DNA from 4 places in the Streptomyces mirabilis genome. Region 2 is predicted to be linked to each of the others. Evidence: riboswitches for the same ligand, from Rfam matches in the RefSeq annotation. Region 2 holds a riboswitch; each other region holds the start of a gene.

Region 1 (2,900 bases), 1.9 Mb from region 2:
CGGCAACGGGTACTACGGCGGGCTCCAGATCAGCCAGGCGGACTGGGAGAAGTACGGCGGTCTCACTTACGCGTCGAGCGCCGACGAGGCCAGCCGCTCGCAGCAGATAGCCATCGCCGAGAAGCTCCTCGACGACCAGGGCCTCACCCCCTGGCCGACCTGTGGACCGCTCTCCGGGCTGAGCAGGAACTCGGGCGACATCCTGGTCGACACGGGAGTGGCGAACGATTCGTCCAACGGATCGAATTCATCCGGTTCGTCCAGTTCGTCCGCGACTTCGACCCCGTCCGCCTCGTCCGGCTCGACGTCCGATTCGTCTTCGTCTGATTCGTCTTCGTCCGGTTCGTCCTCGAAGGCGACCGGGAACGCGACCAAGAACACGACGAAGGCCGACACCGGCGGCGGCGATCAGGGAGCGGACAACTCCGACACGGAATCGACGAAGGGCGACAGCTCGGGCAACTCCGGCCAGGGTGACGACTCTTCCGGTGCGTCCGAGAACGCGACGGCCGGCGCCGGGCGCCACCGCGGCGACAACGCGGACGAGAACGCCACCGACAGCGCCGCGGACGGCCGTACCGACGACTCCTCCGGGCGGCATGCCTCGCGCGGCGCCGGTGCCTCCCGTGATGTCGTCGACGGCTCCTATGTGGTGCGCGCCGGAGACAATCTCTGGACCATCGCGGACGCCCTCGACCTCGAAGGCGGATGGGCCGAGCTGTACGACGCGAACAAGAAGACGGTCGGCGTCGACCCGAACCTCATCCTCCCCGGTCAGAGCCTTGCAGTTGGTGCTGAATCGGGCGAAAAGTAGGGGCAGTTCGCGTCATGGTTCGCCGTGTAATGTCCGGTTTGGCGCGAGTGAGAGATGGATCTCAAAGGCCCTGATCGTCTTTGGAATTCAGCCGATCGACTGCTTACGGTCATGACCGCTCGCCACAGCGGGCCCCGACGGTCGCCAACGCCGAATCCTGCCAACGGCCGTACGGGAACAGTCGACGCGTCAGCGCCGTAGGCAGGAGCGGGGGACCCAAGGTAAGTGCCGCACCCGGTAGTTGACCGGGAGTGGCTTGGGGTGAAGCCGAGCGCTCAGAGCGCACGGCCGGGCACTCACCCGCCCGAACCCGACAGCTCACCTCGCAGGCGTCGGTGAGGGGATCTCTCCATGCTGTTTTCCAGCAAGGGCAAGCACCGCCGTCCGACCGTTTTCAACCGGACGACCCGTGTCGCCACGCTCGCCGGTGTCACCGGTGTCGCCATTGCCGCTCCGCTGATGGCGGCCGGCAGCGCCTCCGCCGCCACCGCCTCCGAGTGGGACGCCGTCGCCCAGTGCGAGTCCGGCGGGAACTGGTCCATCAACACCGGCAACGGCTACTACGGCGGTCTGCAGTTCTCGGCCTCCACCTGGGCCGCGTACGGCGGCACCGCGTACGCCGCGACCGCCAACCAGGCCTCCAAGTCGCAGCAGATCACCATCGGCGAGAAGGTCCTCGCCGCGCAGGGCAAGGGCGCCTGGCCGACCTGTGGCACGGGCCTGTCGGGCGCCGCGTACACCGGCGGCGCGAGCGCCCCGTCGACCTCGTCCTCCTCGAACAGCTCCTCGTCGAACAGCTCGCCGAGCACCAGTACCGCCACCCGCTCGACGGACACCGCGGCCTCCCGTTCGGCGTCCCGCCCGGCCGCCGAGAAGACCGTCTCCACCCCGACCGGCAAGAAGGTCAAGAAGGGTGACGGCGAGTACAAGGTCGTCAAGGGTGACAGCCTCAGCTCGATCGCCGAGAAGAAGAAGGTCAAGGGCGGCTGGCAGCAGCTGTTCAAGCTGAACAAGGACATCGTCGACGACGCCGACTTCATCTACCCGGGTCAGCAGCTTCACCTCAGCTGATGATCGGCAGCTTCACCTCAGCCGAATGACAGGTCCCTCATAAAAGGGGTCTCCACACTGGAGGCCCCGATGAGGGTCACCCCCGTCCCCACGGGCCCCCCGCTCCGGTGCGTGTTCCCCCGTACGCACCGGAGCGGGGTTTTTCGTATCAGGCGTTTCGTGCCGAGCGTTTCGTGCCGAGCGTTTCGTGCCGAGCGTTTCGTACCCGGATTTCGGTACCCGTTTTTGTTCCGTTCTGGAACAATGTGTACGTTCAGTTCTGCCCAAGGGGTGGGCGACCGGCTGGCCGATCCCCCCGGGGCGGTTAGGCTCATGTCGCGAAGCCATCACAGGCTCCGCGTACCCGCGTCACATCCCAGAAGGAGATGCTCGTGCCGTCCATCGACGTCGTCGTAGCCCGGGAAATCCTGGACTCCCGAGGCAACCCCACGGTCGAGGTCGAGGTCGGCCTCGACGACGGCAGCACGGGTCGTGCCGCCGTTCCGTCCGGCGCGTCCACCGGCGCCTTCGAGGCCATCGAGCTGCGTGACGGTGACCCCAACCGTTACGGCGGCAAGGGTGTCGAGAAGGCCGTCCTCGCCGTCATCGAGCAGATCGGCCCGGAGCTCGTCGGTTACGACGCCACCGAGCAGCGCCTGATCGACCAGGCGATGTTCGACCTGGACGCCACCGACAACAAGGGCTCGCTCGGCGCCAACGCCATCCTCGGCGTCTCGCTCGCCGTCGCGCACGCCGCCTCCGAGGCGTCCGACCTCCCCCTCTTCCGCTACCTGGGCGGCCCGAACGCGCACCTGCTGCCCGTTCCGATGATGAACATCCTGAACGGCGGCTCGCACGCCGACTCCAACGTGGACATCCAGGAGTTCATGATCGCCCCGATCGGCGCGGAGTCCTTCTCCGAGGCCCTGCGCTGGGGCGCCGAGGTCTACCACACCCTCAAGAAGGTGCTGAAGACCAAGGGCCTGTCCACCGGCCTGGGCGACGAGGGCGGCTTCGCCCCGAACCTGGAGTCGAA
Region 2 (2,900 bases):
TCCGGGCATACGGGGCCGCCATTGCCGTACGACCAGGAAGAGCAGCCCGGGCCAGAGCACCGCCGACAGGGCGAGCAGGGCCTCGGCCGGCACCTCCCACCCCAGCGTGACCAGCCGCGTGCCGAGCACGGTGGTCGCCGCGACCGCGGTGAGCGCGCCCGGCGCAGCGGCCTCCGCCAGCCACCGCTCCCGTTCCCGCAGCAGCCGTACGACGAAGGCCGCGGCGAGCCCGAGCCAGCCGACGGCCGCCAGGGCCAGCACGATCCGGGACAGGATCTCGTAGCCGGTCTGCTCCAGCCCGATCGAGATGATGCCGGTGGCCAGGATCGCGGCTCCGGCGCCCGGCGGACTCTGCGCCCACCAGGTGCGCAGGCCGGTCCACCGGGGGCCGGGCGGGGAGATGGCTGACATGGGCCCGATGCTAAGGACCTTCGAGCGGGTTGGCGGCGGGCCACGCGCGCGTGGAGTCCGATGAGCCCCACGCGCGCGTGCCGGGCGCCGGGGCGTTAGGCCGGACGCACCACGCTGTGGATGATTGACTCACCGCCGTAGAAGATCGACTCCTCGCGGACGTACGCGCCCGGCTTGGGGGCGTGGATCATCATGCCGTTGCCGATGTAGAGGCCGACGTGGCTGATGTCGTCGTAGAAGAAGACGAGGTCACCGGGCTTGATATCGGCGAGCGGGACCGTCGTGCCCACGTTGACCTGGTCCCAGGTGGTACGCGGGAGATCGACGCCGGCGGCCTTCCAGGCGGCCTGGGTGAGGCCGGAGCAGTCGTAGGAGCCGGGCCCGGTCGCGCCCCAGACGTACGGCTTGCCGATCTGGGTGCGGGCGAAGGCGAGGGCCTTGTCGGCCTTGGCGGTGTACGAGGAGTCGGTGGCCGAACTCCCCGAGGTGCCCGAGGTGCCGGTGGTCCCGGAGGTCGTCTGCTGCTGGGCGGCCGCCTCCTGGGCCTTCTTCTCCGCCGCGGCCTGCTGCTGCGCCAGTTCCGCCGCCTTGCGGTCGGCCGCTTCCTGCTTCTTCTTCTCGATCGCCGCGAGCCGCGCCTTCTCCTCGGCGGTCAGCTTCGAGAGCAGGTCGCGCGCCTCGGCGAGCTTGCGCTGCACGTCGGCCTTGGACGTCTTCAGCGCACTTTGCGTCGTGGTGAGCGTCTGCAGGCTCTGGGAGGCCTCCGCGCGCTTCTTGGTGGTGGCGGCCTGCTCGGTGATGTAGTCGTCGACGGCCACCTTCTGGCGGCTGGTCAGCCGGTCCATCAGCTGGGTCTGGTCGAAGTAGTCCTGTGGATTGTCGGCCAGCAGGAGGGTCGCGGTGTCGGGGGCGGAGGCACCGGTGCGGTACTGCGCCGCGGCGAACGAACCCAGCTCCTCGCGCGCGGTGTTGAGCTTCTCGGTGCGCTGGGCCACGTCGTCGAGGAGGGAGTCGACGCGCTTGCGCTGCTGCGCGGTCTTCTCCCTCGTCGCGTTGTACTTCTCGGTCGCCGCCTCGGCCTGGTGGTAGAGGTCGTCGACCTTCTTCTCGACCTCTTCGACGCTCGGCTTGGGATCGGCCGAGGGCGCGGCGTTCGCCGTCTGGGAGAGCAGGGCCACGGAGGTGAGGGCCGCCGTGGCGAGGGCGGGGGTCCGTATACCCGCTATGCGTGTACCCGTAGGACTCCACTTGCGATGCGACGCCAAGGTGGCGACTCCTTCCGTCATCCGCCTACCGAGTTAGCTGTCGGGTTCGGGCGGGTGATTCCGGAAGGTTTGCCCTACGGTCCTTGTCCCAGCGGACAGTTGGACCGATTCACCCCAAGGTCGGTTGGGTCCCCGGCTCCGGCTGCCGCGTGGGCGCACCGGACTCGGCGGAGGCCGCACGGCCCGGCGGTGTTCGCCGGTTGGGTCGAGCGGCCTGCCCGGCACGCTAGCCAACTCATAAGTGTTCTGTGAAGTTTGATGTGCGATATGCCCGATACATTTTCGTGACCTTGATCCTGGAGGCCATTGATCGGGACCGACTGTGGCTGACCGTAATGAAACGATCCTGAACGGTGACGGCGTCCGCGGCGGAAAGAGTGGCGGAAAGGAATCAGGCGCGGTCACGGAAAGAGATCATGCGCGATCGCGGAAAAACCGGTCGGGTTTCCAGGGTGGCCGCGGGTTGTCAGTGGGGCCGCCTAGACTCGGAGAGCGATGAGCAGCCTCTTTGATGACAGCTTTCTGGCGGACCTCCAGCCTTCCGGGGCCCACGAGGAAGAGCCCCCGCCGCCGCCCGAGGACGGGGCGCCGGAGCCGCTTCCGGACGACCTGTTCGGCGGCCGCTTCGACGTGCCCGCGAGCCGGGACGCCTACTACCGCGACGGCGCGCCCCGCCCCGCCGTGGACCCGGCGGCCCTGCTGGACGGGTTGAACGAGAACCAGCGCGCGGCCGTGGTGCACTCCGGCTCCCCGCTGCTCATCGTGGCCGGCGCGGGCTCCGGCAAGACCCGGGTGCTCACCCACCGCATCGCCCATCTGCTGGGCGAGCGTCATGTCCACCCCGGCCAGATCCTCGCGATCACCTTCACGAACAAGGCCGCGGGCGAGATGAAGGAGCGTGTCGAGCAGCTCGTCGGCCCGCGCGCGAACGCGATGTGGGTGATGACCTTCCACAGCGCGTGTGTGCGGATCCTGCGCCGCGAGAGCAAGAAGCTCGGCTTCACCTCCTCGTTCTCGATCTATGACGCCGCCGACAGCAAGCGGCTGATGGCGCTCGTCTGCCGTGACCTGGATCTCGATCCCAAGCGCTTCCCGCCCAAGTCCTTCAGCGCCAAGATCTCGAACCTGAAGAACGAGCTGATCGACGAGGAGGACTTCGCCGCCCAGGCCGCCGACGGCTTCGAGAAGACCCTCGCCCAGGCCTACGCGATGTACCAGTCGCGG
Region 3 (2,900 bases), 1.4 Mb from region 2:
CAAGCCCTGGGCCTTCCCGGCGCCCGAGCGCGGCACGCTGGACAACGGCCTGACCGTGCTGCGCTGCCACCGCCCCGGCCAGCAGGTCGTCGCCGTCGAGGTGCTGCTCGCCGCGCCGCTGGAGGCCGAGCCCGCGGGCCTCGACGGCGTCGCCACGATCATGGCGCGCGCCTTCTCCGAGGGCACCGACAAGCTTTCCGCCGAGGAGTTCGCCTCCGAGCTGGAGCGCTGCGGCGCCACCCTGGACGCGCACGCCGACCACCCCGGCGTGCGGCTGTCGCTCGAAGTGCCCGTCTCGCGCCTGCCCAAGGCGCTCGGGCTGCTCGCCGACGCCCTGCGGGCACCGGCGTTCGCGGACAGCGAGGTCGAGCGGCTGGTGCGCAACCGGCTCGACGAGATCCCGCACGAGACGGCCAACCCGGCACGGCGTGCCGCCAAGGAGCTCTCCAAGGAGCTGTTCCCGGCGACCTCGCGCATGTCGCGCCCGCGCCAGGGCACCGAGGAGACCGTCCAGAAGATCGACTCGGCGGCCGTACGCGCCTTCTTCGACAAGCACGTACGTCCCGCCACGGCCGCCGCCGTGATCGTCGGCGACCTGACGGGCGTCGACCTCGACGCGCTGCTCGCCGAGACGCTCGGCGACTGGACCGGCTCGTCCGCCGAGCCGCGCCCCGTGCCGCCGGTGACCGCCGACGACACCGGCCGTGTGATCATCGTGGACCGCCCCGGCGCGGTCCAGACGCAGCTGCTCATCGGCCGCGTCGGCGCCGACCGGCACGACCGTGTGTGGCCCGCCCAGGTGCTCGGTACGTACTGCCTCGGCGGCACCCTCACCTCGCGCCTGGACCGCGTCCTGCGCGAGGAAAAGGGCTACACCTACGGTGTGCGGGCGTTCGGCCAGGTCCTGCGTGCCGCCCCGGACGGAACCGGTATCGCGATGCTCGCCATCAGCGGCTCCGTGGACACCCCGAACACCGGCCCGGCGCTCGACGACCTCTGGAAGGTGCTGCGCACCCTCGCCGCCGAGGGCCTGACGGACGCCGAGCGCGACATCGCCGTACAGAACCTGGTGGGGGTGGCGCCCCTCAAGTTCGAGACCGCGGCGGCCGTCGCGGGCACGCTCGCGGACCAGGTCGAGCAGTACCTGCCGGACGACTATCAGGCGACGCTGTACCAGCAGCTCGCCGCGACCGGCACGGTGGAGGCCACCGCGGCCGCCGTGAGCGCCTTCCCGGTGGACCGTCTGGTGACCGTCCTTGTCGGCGACGCCGCGCACATCCAGGAGCCCGTCAAGGCCCTCGGAATCGGTGAAGTGACCGTCGTTTCGGCGGAGTAGGGGTTCAGCGGAGCAGCGGCCCAGTAGAAGCCGGCTGGACGCCGAGCCGCACGCGGAGCGGAAGAGCGTGACTCCGTAGGGCCCGGGTGACTGAAGAGTCGCCCGGGCCCCTTTTTGCTCGGATTTCCGCTCGGATTTCGCTTGGACTTCATCCCCAAGATGTCCGTATTGGTAGGGAGGTTGCCCGTCTGCCCTGTGGCATGCACTACAAAAACCGTGATCCGTTTGTTGATTGAAAGACGCCCCGTCTAGCGTCGGGGCGGCTGTTCGTCAGGCAGTGCGCCGCGCCCGCGGCACCGGACAGTCATCGCCGAGTCCCCGTACGGCGCGAGCCAGGGGAGCCGGGGACCCATACGTAGTCCCTGGGGTGAATCGGACGCCCTCCCTGGAGGGGGTCCGTAGGAGACCTTCCTGCTCCGAACCCGTCAGCTAACCCGGTAGGCGAGAGGGAAGGAAAGGATCAGCCCCTACATGGCGTTCACCTGTGGCCCCGGGAAACACCGCCGTCCGAGCCGCGTGAAGCGCTCCACCACGAACGCCGTCGGCGTCGCCGCGCTCACCACCACCGGTGTCATCGGAACCCTGGCCGCCCCGGCGCTCGCCGCGGACGCCTCCGTCGAGCAGTCCGGGCTGACCCAGGCCGTCACCCTCGGCGACAGGGTCGCCGCCCAGATCGACGCGCAGGCCGCCGCCCAGCAGCGCGCCGCCGACGAGGCAGCCGCGCGCAAGAAGGCCGAAGAGGCCGCGCGCAAGAAGGCCGCCGAGGAGGCGAAGAAGGAGCGCGAGGCCAAGGAGCGTGCCGCCCGCGCCGCCGAGCGCAAGCGCCTCAACACCTTCGTCCTGCCGATCACGGGCTCGTACATCTCCACCGGCTACAAGACCGGCGGCAGCCTCTGGTCCTCCGGCAGCCACACCGGCGTCGACTTCCACGCCGCCTCCGGGACCTCGGTCCACGCGGTCGGCTCCGGCACGGTCGTCACGGCCGGCTGGGGTGGTGCCTACGGCAACCAGATCGTCCTGAAGATGCACGACGGCACCTACACGATGTACGGCCACCTGTCGTCCATCGGCGTCTCCGTGGGGCAGACGGTCACCCCGGGCCAGCAGATCGGCCTCTCCGGCTCCACCGGGAACACCACCGGGCCGCACCTCCACTTCGAGGCCCGCACGACGGCGGAGTACGGCTCCGACATGGACCCGGTCGCCTACCTCCGCTCGCACGGCGTGAACGTCTGACGCTCGCACGGCGTGATCCTCTGCCGTTCGGACGGCGTGATCCTCGGCCGCTCGCGCACCGTGAACGACCGACGACCGGCGTCAACACTTCCGAAGCCCCGGCTCCCCTCAGCCGGGGCTTCGTCGTTTCGAACGACTGTCTGTCCAAAAAATATCCATGGATTCCGGCCCGCCATCGGAAATTCCGGCTCTCTGCAATAGAGTCGCTGAACAAGCGTCAATCGACCGCGTTTCGCGGGGATTAAGGCGGAGGTCCGGTCATGCGCATTCCCGCGCACTCGGTATGCACGGCGATCCGTGACGACATCGTCGCGGGTGTCTACGAGCG
Region 4 (2,900 bases), 4.7 Mb from region 2:
AGCGGTGGCGCGGGCGGTGGAGGGCTTGGGCATGAGTCACTTTGCGGTGGGAGGCGGCGTGCGCACCCAGTATGGTCAGCGCGGGTGGCGAGCCGGGCGGCGAGGTCCGCGCGGATCACGTACATCCGCTATTGCGAAACTTCGGCCGTTCCGGTGCCTTATGTGTGCTTTGGGGCCTTGGTTGATGTGGCGCCGTCCGTCACGCCGGGCGCAGCGCGCTGTGGATCGCCTTCTGTCCGGCGAAGAAGATGGACTCTTCGCGTATCGAGGCACCGGGGCTGGGGGCGTGGATCATCATGCCGTTCCCGGTGTAGAAGCCGACGTGGCTGACGTTGTCGTAGAAGAAGATCAGGTCGCCGAACTGGATGTCGGTCAGGGGAATCGCCGCACCGGCGGTCGCCTGCCCGTGCACGGTGCGCGGGAGTGCGACCCCGGCGGCCCTCCAGGCGGCCTGGACGAGGCTGGCGGAGTCGTACGAGTCCGGTCCTGTCGCGCCCCAGACACACGGCTTGCCGATCTGCGTACGGGCGAAGGCAAGGGCCTTGGCGGCCTTCCCGCCGTACGCCGACTCCGCGGCGCCGACGGGGCTTACCGTGCCGGTGCCGACGGGCACACCCGCGGCCAGCGGCATCCCCACGCCGAGGGACATGTCCGCGCCGAGCGGCATCCCCGTACCCATGGACATGTCCGTGCCGAGAGGTATCCCCGCGGCCAGGGGCATCCCGGTGCCGAGGGGCATGTCCGGGCCGAGCGTCATTCCCATACCCATGGACGTGTCCGTGCCGAGAGGCATCCCCGCACCCATGGACGTGTCCGTGCCGAGAGGCATCCCCGCACCCATGGGCACGTTCGTGCCGAGCGGCATTCCGGTGCCGAGGGACATGTCCGGGCCGAGCGGGGTCGACTGCTGTCGCTGCCACTCCGCCGCTGCCTGGTTGCGAGCCTGATCCTCCGGGGTGGGCCAGACGCCCTCGGCCGGACGTGACTCGATCGCCGCGGGCCCGGGGTTCCACTGTGCGGCGTGCTTGGACACCAACTCACGAGCCAGCGCCAGTTTCCGCTGGATCTTCTCCTTGGACGTCTTCAACGCGGACTGCCCCGGCGCGGCGGGCAGCGCGGGCAGCAGGGCCGTGGCGGCCTCCTGTGCAGGTTGCGGCGCGGGCTCCGGCGCGGCCGGCAGCGCGGCGACGGCCCTGGCCGTCAACTCGGCCACGGGCCCGGCGGCCGCCTCGGCGGAGGGGCCTGCGGTCAACTCCAGAACGGGGCGGGCGGTCAACTCCCGCCCACGGTTGGTGAGCCCGTCCTCCGGCCGCTTCGCCGGGCCCGTGGGCCGCGCCTCGGCCGGGCGGTTCGGCATCCGGTCGGCCGGCAGCCTGGCCGGCGCGGACGGACCCAGCTGCGTGCGCGCCGCGTCGAACCAGGTCTTGGTGATGTCGTCGAGGGCGGGGTCGCGGCGCCTGCGCGCGGTTTCCGGCGCCGGGTTGACGCGGCCTCGGCTCCCTGTGGTCATCGCGCGGGTCCCGTTGACGAACCCGACGGCGTTCTCGGCCTGGTCGTAGAGGGAGCTGATCCGCTGCTGCACCTCCTCGCGGCTCGGACCGTCCGCGCCACTGAGGGCGGCCGTCGCGCGTGCGGAGTCGGGCATGCCAGGGAGGCTGCCGCCTCCAGGGCGCGGGGTTCGTTCCGGCGCCATGGGAGCCGTACTCCTTCCGTACTCCGCCTACCGGGTCGGCCGTCGGGTTCGGGCGGAAGATTCCGGAAGGCATGCCCTACGGCCCCTGCCCGAGAGGGCAGTTGGGCCGATTCACCCCAAGGTCGGTTGGGTCCCGGTTCCGGTTGCCGCGGGGGCATCGGATTCGGCGGAGGTCGCGCGACCCGGCGAGGTTCGCCGGAGGGAGTCGTGCGGCCTGCCGCCAACTTAGCCAATTTGTGTGCCTGGTGTGAAGATTGGAGCGCGAACTGTCCGATATGTAATTGTGACCTTCGTCTACGTGTCCCGGCCACGACCAGGATGTCGTACGACCGCCGTGCGCCCCACGGTCGCCGCGAGCGTGCGCAACCGGCGCCAGTCCAAAGGGGGTTGGACCTCCGGTACGCCGGGCCGTTCCTTGGGGACGCGGACGCGCAGGGCGCCGGGTTCGACGCGGCAGTGGACTGGGGCGGGCAGGACCAGGGCCTCGCCGTCGATGCCGGCCTCGACTTCCGCGCGGTCGGCGTCGATGACCACCTCACGGGTGGTCAGGACCGCGAGTCCGTCCGGCGCGGGGTCCAGTACGAGCGCGGCGGCCTCGGCCGCGCTGTCCACCGTGATGCCGAGGACACCGAGCAGCCCGGAGTCGAGCCGTTCGCGGCGGCCGAGACCGGCCGGATCGTTGGTCCGGTAGGGGTTGTTGCTCACCAGCACGGCCTGCGGGGCGTCGAGCGTCGTGTCGCCGGCGCGGGCGGTCAGTCGCGGCCCGCGCTGGCGGGTGAGCAGGTCGGGCAGGAGGTCCAGGATGGTGCCGATCTTGTCGTCGCGGTACGCGGGACTCTGCACGACCGCCGCGTACGCGCCGAAGGAGGCGTTGTTGACGAACGGGTGGCCGCCGGCGAAGCCGAGGTCCACGCGGAGTTCGACGCCGTCGGTGAGGGCGTCCAGGCAGGACGCCGGGTCGTCGCGGTCGAGGCCGAGGTCCATGGCGAAGTGATTGCGGGTGCCGGCGCAGACCACCAGGAACGGCAGACCGTGTTCGGCGGCGACGGCCGCGACCAGCGCCTGGGTACCGTCACCGCCGGCGACGCCCAGCAGATCCGCGCCGTCCGCGACGGCGGCCCGGGCCAGCGCGGTGACGTCCTGGTGCTTCTCCGGGTCGAGGAGCACGACCTGCGCGCCGAGCCGCTCCGCCTTCTCCCGCAGTCCG

What was found. Region 2 has a riboswitch for cyclic di-AMP ahead of SMIR_RS14030 (C40 family peptidase). Riboswitches for the same ligand answer to the same signal wherever they lie in the genome.
Region 1: it holds a riboswitch for cyclic di-AMP, as region 2 does, so the genes downstream of both, SMIR_RS22480 (LysM peptidoglycan-binding domain-containing protein) here and SMIR_RS14030 (C40 family peptidase) in region 2, are expected to answer to the same signal.
Region 3: it holds a riboswitch for cyclic di-AMP, as region 2 does, so the genes downstream of both, SMIR_RS08090 (M23 family metallopeptidase) here and SMIR_RS14030 (C40 family peptidase) in region 2, are expected to answer to the same signal.
Region 4: it holds a riboswitch for cyclic di-AMP, as region 2 does, so the genes downstream of both, SMIR_RS34885 (C40 family peptidase) here and SMIR_RS14030 (C40 family peptidase) in region 2, are expected to answer to the same signal.

The regions. Positions count from the first base shown of each region.
Region 1 is NZ_CP074102.1:5,067,092-5,069,991, forward strand. Features, by position in the region: gene SMIR_RS22475 (LysM peptidoglycan-binding domain-containing protein) at 1-814, shown strand, start outside; cyclic di-AMP (ydaO/yuaA leader) riboswitch at 998-1,161, shown strand; gene SMIR_RS22480 (LysM peptidoglycan-binding domain-containing protein) at 1,166-1,885, shown strand; gene eno (phosphopyruvate hydratase) at 2,251-2,900, shown strand, end outside.
Region 2 is NZ_CP074102.1:3,208,608-3,211,507, reverse strand. Features, by position in the region: gene SMIR_RS14035 (tellurite resistance/C4-dicarboxylate transporter family protein) at 1-411, opposite strand, end outside; gene SMIR_RS14030 (C40 family peptidase) at 507-1,676, opposite strand; cyclic di-AMP (ydaO/yuaA leader) riboswitch at 1,684-1,856, opposite strand; gene pcrA (DNA helicase PcrA) at 2,172-2,900, shown strand, end outside.
Region 3 is NZ_CP074102.1:1,820,861-1,823,760, reverse strand. Features, by position in the region: gene SMIR_RS08095 (M16 family metallopeptidase) at 1-1,336, shown strand, start outside; cyclic di-AMP (ydaO/yuaA leader) riboswitch at 1,635-1,795, shown strand; gene SMIR_RS08090 (M23 family metallopeptidase) at 1,808-2,572, shown strand; gene SMIR_RS08085 (GntR family transcriptional regulator) at 2,833-2,900, shown strand, end outside.
Region 4 is NZ_CP074102.1:7,864,199-7,867,098, forward strand. Features, by position in the region: gene SMIR_RS34880 (hypothetical protein) at 1-33, opposite strand, end outside; gene SMIR_RS34885 (C40 family peptidase) at 200-1,645, opposite strand; cyclic di-AMP (ydaO/yuaA leader) riboswitch at 1,702-1,872, opposite strand; gene SMIR_RS34890 (diacylglycerol/lipid kinase family protein) at 1,988-2,900, opposite strand, start outside.